DNA from 2 places in the Nocardioides sp. NPDC006303 genome. Region 2 is predicted to be linked to the other one. Evidence: predicted binding sites of a transcription regulator. Region 2 holds the regulator's gene; the other holds the start of a gene.

Region 1 (3,406 bases), on a different contig from region 2:
GCTATGCGGTCGTCTCCAACGGCGAGCTGACCTCCCGCGTACGCCGCGGCAGCGGGGAGACCTGGCGCTACTGGCAGGCCGAGCCGATGGCGACCTATCTGGCCACGGTGCAGATCGGGCGCTACCGGGTCGTCGACATCGCGACGAGCGAAGGGCCGGGCGGCCGGGTGCCGATCCGGGCCGCGTACCCGGTCGACGCCACCGCCGGGTTCGAGGCCTCCTTCGGGCGCCAGCGGGAGATGATGGCCTACTTCACCTCGGTCTTCGGGCCCTACCCCTTCGCCTCCTACTCCGTCGTGGTCACCGACGACGAGCTCGAGATCCCGCTCGAATCGCAGTCGCTGTCGACCTTCGGGCGCAACCACCTCACCGGCGAGTGGTCGGAGGTACGCCTCGTGGCCCACGAGCTCGCCCACCAGTGGTTCGGCAACGCGGTGACCCTGCGCGAGTGGCGCGACATCTGGCTGCACGAGGGTTTCGCCTGCTACAGCGAGTGGCTGTGGTCGGACGCCTCCGGGGGCCGCTCGTGCGGCGAGCACGCCCGTCACCACCACCGCCGGCTGTCCGCGCTGGCGCAGGACCTGGTCCTCGCCGACCCCGGTCCCGCGGACATGTTCGACGACCGCGTCTACAAGCGCGGAGCGCTCACCCTGCACGCACTGCGCCGCACCGTCGGCGACGAGGCCTTCTTCAAGATCCTGCGCACCTGGGTCGCCCGGCACAGCGGGGGATCGGTCACGACCGCCGACTTCGAGGCCGTCGCCGCCGAGGTCTGCGGCCGCGACCTCACCGCGCTCTTCGATGCCTGGCTGCGCCGGTCGGCGCTGCCCGACCTGCCCGCCTGATTGTCGCTCTGTCGTATTTTGGGGCCCGTGCCTGAGCTGACCTTCCGTGACGCCAACTTCTCCGACGTGGACGCCCTGGTCGGGCTGATCGAGTCGGCCTACCGCGGCGACGCCTCCCGTGCAGGGTGGACCACCGAGGCCGACCTGCTCGCCGGCCAGCGCACCGACCCCGAGGGCGTACGTGAGGTGATCACCGCTGCAGGCTCCCGCCTCCTCGTCGCCGAGCAGCCCGAGCGGCCGGGCGAGATCGTCGCCTGCTGCCAGCTGCAGAAGCGGGAGGCGTACGTCTATTTCGGCATGTTCTCCGTCTCGCCGCAGCTGCAGGGGGCCGGCGTCGGCAAGGCCGTCATGGCCGAGGCCGAGCGGATCGCGCGCGAGTGGGGCGCGGAGGAGATCCGGATGACCGTGATCCGCCAGCGCGAGGACCTGATCGCGTTCTACGAGCGGCGCGGGTTCGGGCGTACGGGACGCTTCGAGCCGTTCCCCTACGGCGACGAGCGCTTCGGCCGCCCGTTGCGTGAGGACCTCGAGTTCGCCGAGCTCGCGAAGCCTCTCTGACCATCGCCCTCCTGGGATCTTCTTGCACTCGCAGGGGTCGAGTGCTAAACATGAGGCTGGCACTCTTACCATGAGAGTGACAACAACCGGACCGGTGACGTTGAGGCGTCGCGAGCGGCAGGGAAGGGTTCTGCCGGGAGTGGCGTCGTCCGTCGCGGGCAACCCATCGGACCGGATCCAACGAACTTCCCAAGTGAAGGATCGCAGGAGCAATGCCGAAGCTCATCGCTTTCAACGAGGAGGCCCGTCGGGGTCTGGAGAAGGGTCTCAACACCCTCGCCGACGCCGTCAAGGTCACCCTCGGTCCCAAGGGCCGCAACGTCGTGCTCGAGAAGAAGTGGGGTGCCCCCACGATCACCAACGATGGTGTTTCCATCGCCAAGGAGATCGAGCTCGAGGACCCCTACGAGAAGATCGGTGCCGAGCTGGTCAAGGAGGTCGCGAAGAAGACCGACGACGTCGCCGGTGACGGCACGACGACCGCGACCGTTCTCGCCCAGGCGCTCGTCCGCGAGGGCCTGCGCAACGTCGCCGCGGGTGCCAACCCGGCCGGCCTGAAGCGCGGCATCGAGGCGGCCGTCGACGCCGTCTCCGAGCAGCTGCTCGCGCAGGCCAAGGACATCGAGACCAAGGAGCAGATCGCTGCTACCGCCTCGATCTCCGCTGCTGACACCACCGTCGGCGAGATCATCGCCGAGGCGATGGACAAGGTCGGCAAGGAAGGCGTCATCACCGTCGAGGAGTCGAACACCTTCGGGCTCGACCTCGAGCTGACCGAGGGTATGCGCTTCGACAAGGGCTACATCTCGGCCTACTTCGTGACCGACCCGGAGCGTATGGAGACCGTCCTCGACGACCCGTACATCCTGATCGTCAACTCGAAGATCTCCAGCGTCAAGGACCTGATCCCGGTTCTGGAGAAGGTCATGCAGACCGGCAAGCCGCTGGTCATCCTGGCCGAGGACGTCGACGGCGAGGCTCTCTCGACGCTGGTCGTCAACAAGATCAAGGGCACCTTCAAGTCCGTCGCCGTCAAGGCTCCGGGCTTCGGTGACCGCCGCAAGGCCATGCTGCAGGACATCGCGATCCTCACCGGTGGTCAGGTCATCTCCGAGGAGGTCGGCCTCTCCCTGGAGACCGCCGGCATCGAGCTGCTCGGCCAGGCCCGCAAGGTCGTCATCACCAAGGACGAGACCACCATCGTCGAGGGTTCGGGCGACCAGGGTCAGATCGAGGGCCGGGTCAACCAGATCCGCGCCGAGATCGAGAAGTCGGACTCCGACTACGACCGCGAGAAGCTCCAGGAGCGCCTCGCCAAGCTGGCCGGCGGCGTGGCCGTCATCAAGGTCGGCGCGGCCACCGAGGTCGAGCTCAAGGAGCGCAAGCACCGCATCGAGGACGCTGTCCGCAACGCCAAGGCTGCTGTCGAGGAGGGCATCCTCGCCGGCGGTGGTGTCGCGCTGATCCAGGCCGCCGCCGCTGCCTTCGAGAAGCTCGAGCTCGACGGCGACGAGGCCACCGGTGCCTCGATCGTCAAGGCCGCCATCTCGGCGCCGCTGAAGCAGATCGCCATCAACGCCGGCCTCGAGGGCGGCGTCGTGGCGGAGAAGGTCGCCGGCCTCCCGCAGGGCCACGGCCTCAACGCCGCCACGGGTGAGTACGTCGACCTGCTGGCCGCGGGCATCATCGACCCGGCCAAGGTGACCCGCTCGGCGCTGCAGAACGCCGCGTCGATCGCCGCGCTGTTCCTCACCACCGAGGCCGTCGTGGCCGACAAGCCGGAGAAGGCCGCCGCTGGTGGCGACCCGACCGGTGGCATGGGTGACATGGGCGGCATGGGCTTCTGAGGCGCAAGCCGAAGAAGCGATCAGCACAGTTGAGGCTGTTCCGCTAGAGCACGACGCAGGTGCCCCCGCCGGTTGGCGGGGGCACCTGTCGTTTTCCCTGGTGCCGTGGGTGCGAGGGCTACTCTCGACGGCATGGGCCTGAAGGCTGCGTCGGCG
Region 2 (3,406 bases):
CTCGCCGCGGTCGCCCTTGGGCAGCGCCTGGACGACCGTCAGCGCGGGCTCGGGCGGAGCGTCGCCGAGGATGATGTCGTCGACGCGTACGGTCATCGACTTCTTGGTGGTCTGCGTGATCGTGCCGGTGACGCCCTCGCCGGCGCCGTCGGTGAGCACGACCTCCTCGCCGACCCGGAGGCGGCGTACGACGACCGCGTGGCGGCCCTCGTCACCGCTCACCTCGATGTCGTCGCCGACACGGGTGCCGACGAGCGACTCGACGAGGTGAACGGGAAGGGTCATGTCAGCTCCGCTTGCTCAGTGCCCGTTGAGGGTGTCCTTGAACCAGGAGAAGACGCCGCCCTTGTGGGCCGCCTTGAGCTGGCCCTGGACGGACTCCTCACCGCGCATCTCGGCGAGCTGGCGCAGCAGCGCCTCCTGCTCGAGGTCGAGCTTGGTGGGGGTCTCCACGTTGATGGTCACGATCAGGTCGCCGCGACCGCCCCGCAGACCGGGCACACCGCGGCCACGCAGGACGTGGTCGGTGCCGGACTGGGTGCCGGGCTTGAGGTCGATCTGGATCGAGGCGTCCTCGGGGTCGATCTGGTCGGCGCCCTCACCGACGAGGTCGGCCTCGAGCGTCGGCAGGTTGAGCGTGGTGCCGAGCGCGGCCGCGGTCATCGGCACCTTCGCGGTGCAGTGCAGGTCGTTGCCTCTGCGGGTGAAGGTGGCGTGCTTGGCGACGTGGATCTCGACGTAGAGGTCGCCGGCGGGGCCGCCGCCGGGGCCGATCTCGCCCTGCTCGGCGAGCTGCACCCGGGTGCCGTCGTCGACGCCCGGCGGGATCTTGACGGTCAGGGTGCGGTGAGAGCGCACCCGGCCCTCGCCGCTGCAGTCGCGGCACGGGTCGGGGATGACGGTGCCGAAGCCGTTGCAGGCCGAGCACGGGCGCAGCGTGCGGATCTCGCCCAGGAAGGAGCGCTGCACGACCGCGACCTCACCCTGGCCGTGGCAGGTCTCGCACGGGACCGGGTGGGAGCCTTCCGCGGCGCCCTCGCCACCACAGGTGTCACAGACGACCGCAGTGTCGACCTTGAGGTCGCGGGTGACGCCGAAGGCGGCCTCGGCCAGGTCGATGTCGAGACGGATGAGGGCGTCCTGCCCGCGGCGTACCCGCGGACGGGGGCCACGCCCAGCGCCTCCGGTGCCGGCACCGGCGCCACCGAAGAAGGCGTCCATGATGTCGGTGAACGAGAAGCCCGCGCCCTGCGCGCCGAAGCCGCCCGCGAACGGGTCGCCACCGCGGTCGTACGCAGCCCGCTTCTGCGGGTCGCTCAGCACCTCGTAGGCGTGGGAGATCTCCTTGAACTTCTCCTGCGACTCGGCGTCAGGGTTGACGTCAGGGTGGTACTGGCGCGCCAGCTTCCGGTACGCCTTCTTGATCGTTGCGTCGTCGGCGTCCTTGTCGACACCGAGGAGCTCATAGGGGTCCAACGTCGGTCTTCCTGCCATCGAAGTTCGCTGATCTTCCTTGAATCGAGTCTGCTGCTCAAGCCTCGTCGAGGATCCGGGAGAGGTAACGCGCCACCGCGCGCACCGCCGCCATGGATCCGGGGTAGTCCATCCGGGTGGGGCCGACCACGCCGAGCGTGGCCAGCGCCTCGTCGCCAGGTCCGTAGCCGGTCGCGACCACGCTGGTCTGGGAGAGCTCCTGGTAGGGGCCCTCGGCGCCGATCCGCACCGTGACCAGTCCGCCCGCAGTCGCCTCGCCCATCAGCTTGAGCAGGACGACGTGCTCCTCGAGGGCCTCCAGGAGCGGGCGTACGGCAGTGTCGAAGCTGTCGCCGAAGCGGGCCAGGTTGCTGGTGCCGCCGATGGAGATGCGCTCGTCGGAGCGGTGGTCGTTCATCGCCTCGATCAGGGCCTCGGCCACGGCGGAGGCGAGCCCATCCTTCAATGTATCCGTCTGCGGGGCGTCGGCGGGCGCGTCGGCCGGCTGGGCGATCGTGCGCAGCGCCTCGCCGGCCTCGGCGATGACGGCGCCAGCGACCGCGGTGTTGATCTGCGCTCGCAGCGTGGCCAGGGTCTCCTCGGAGACCTCCTCGGTCACCTCGAGCAGCCGCTGCTCGACGCGGCCGGTGCTGAGGATGAGCACGAGGAGGAGCCTGGTCGGGGCCAGCGAGACCAGCTCGACGTGACGGACGGTCGAGCGGCTCAGGGTCGGGTATTGCACCACCGCGACCTGGCGGGTCAGCTGCGAGAGCAGCCGGGTCGAGCGGGTGACCACGTCGTCGAGGTCGACCGCGCCCTCGAGGAAGCCGGCGATCGCCCGCTTCTCGGCCGCGGTCATCGGCTTGACCGTGGTCAGCCGGTCGACGAAGAGCCGGTAGCCCTTGTCGGTGGGCACTCGGCCGGCGCTGGTGTGGGGGGCGGTGATGTATCCCTCCTCCTCCAGCGCGGCCATGTCGTTGCGTACCGTCGCCGGGGAGACGCCGAGACCGTGACGCTCCACGAGCGCCTTGGAGCCGACCGGCTCCTCGGTCTTCACATAGTCCTCGACGATCGCCCTGAGGACGGAGAGCCTGCGTTCGTTCTGCATCTGCCCTCCTATCGTCCTGGCTGCCTGGCACTCATTCCGTGCGAGTGCCAATCCTACCGGTTCGCGTCACAGGCACCAGTTTCCGGTGGCCGCTCCGCTCTGTGGAACGGGACCCAGGGGAGAAAGCACAGTTCTCGCCATCGAGATAGCCTTAGGTTAGGCTGACCTTAGAGCCACTCGCTGTACTGCTTCCGCCCCACTGGAGAGTCCTATGATCGCCGACGATCTGCTGGTCCGCATCACGGCCCACGCCAACGACGAGCACCAGGCGGACCTGTGCCGCTCGCTCTCGGCACGGCTCGGGCTGCGACCGCGTCACATCGTGGGCGTACGCCTCTCCAACCTCACCGCCGAGAGCGTCGACGTCTCCTGGATCACCCTCGACGGCGGCCACCACGTGACCTTCCGGTTCCCGGAGACCGCAGCCACGCCGGACGACGTTCTCGAGCAGCTCGGGCGCGTGCTCACCGGTTCTCGCTGCTGACTCCACTACCGTTCTCCGGATGAGCGATCGCTACGGCTCCGACGTACTGGCCGGCGACTGGCGCAAGCCCAAGAACGGGCGTGCCGTCGAGACTCCCGCAGAGCTGGGCGCTGTGGTCGAGGAGGTCGAGACCGACTTCGTCGGCGAGATCGTGCGGATCGACCGCGACCTGCACACGCTGACGCTGGAGGACCGGAAGGGCAAGCGGCGTACGTTCCCGCTCGGGCCGGGCTTCTGGCTCGAGGGCAAGCCGGTCATCCTCACTCCCCCGGTGACCCGCACGGCGCCCGCGAAGCCGACCCGCACCGCGTCGGGCTCGGTGGCCGTGGACAACGTCAAGG

The links. The regulator HrcA, encoded in region 2, represses chaperone genes, less so after heat shock. The targets are predictions, from matches to a motif close to TTGGCACTCGNNNNNNNCGAGTGCCAA.
Region 1: groL (chaperonin GroEL) is a predicted target of HrcA. The motif match lies at 1,425-1,451, and genes of this name have one in related genera.

The regions. Positions count from the first base shown of each region.
Region 1 is NZ_JBEXRR010000002.1:220,108-223,513, reverse strand. Features, by position in the region: gene ABZY89_RS02675 (M1 family metallopeptidase) at 1-845, shown strand, start outside; gene ABZY89_RS02670 (GNAT family N-acetyltransferase) at 873-1,403, shown strand; gene groL (chaperonin GroEL) at 1,616-3,250, shown strand.
Region 2 is NZ_JBEXRR010000015.1:80,250-83,655, reverse strand. Features, by position in the region: gene ABZY89_RS13845 (16S rRNA (uracil(1498)-N(3))-methyltransferase) at 1-285, opposite strand, end outside; gene dnaJ (molecular chaperone DnaJ) at 301-1,494, opposite strand; gene hrcA (heat-inducible transcriptional repressor HrcA) at 1,532-2,581, opposite strand; gene ABZY89_RS13830 (hypothetical protein) at 2,793-3,065, shown strand; gene ABZY89_RS13825 (DUF3097 domain-containing protein) at 3,085-3,406, shown strand, end outside.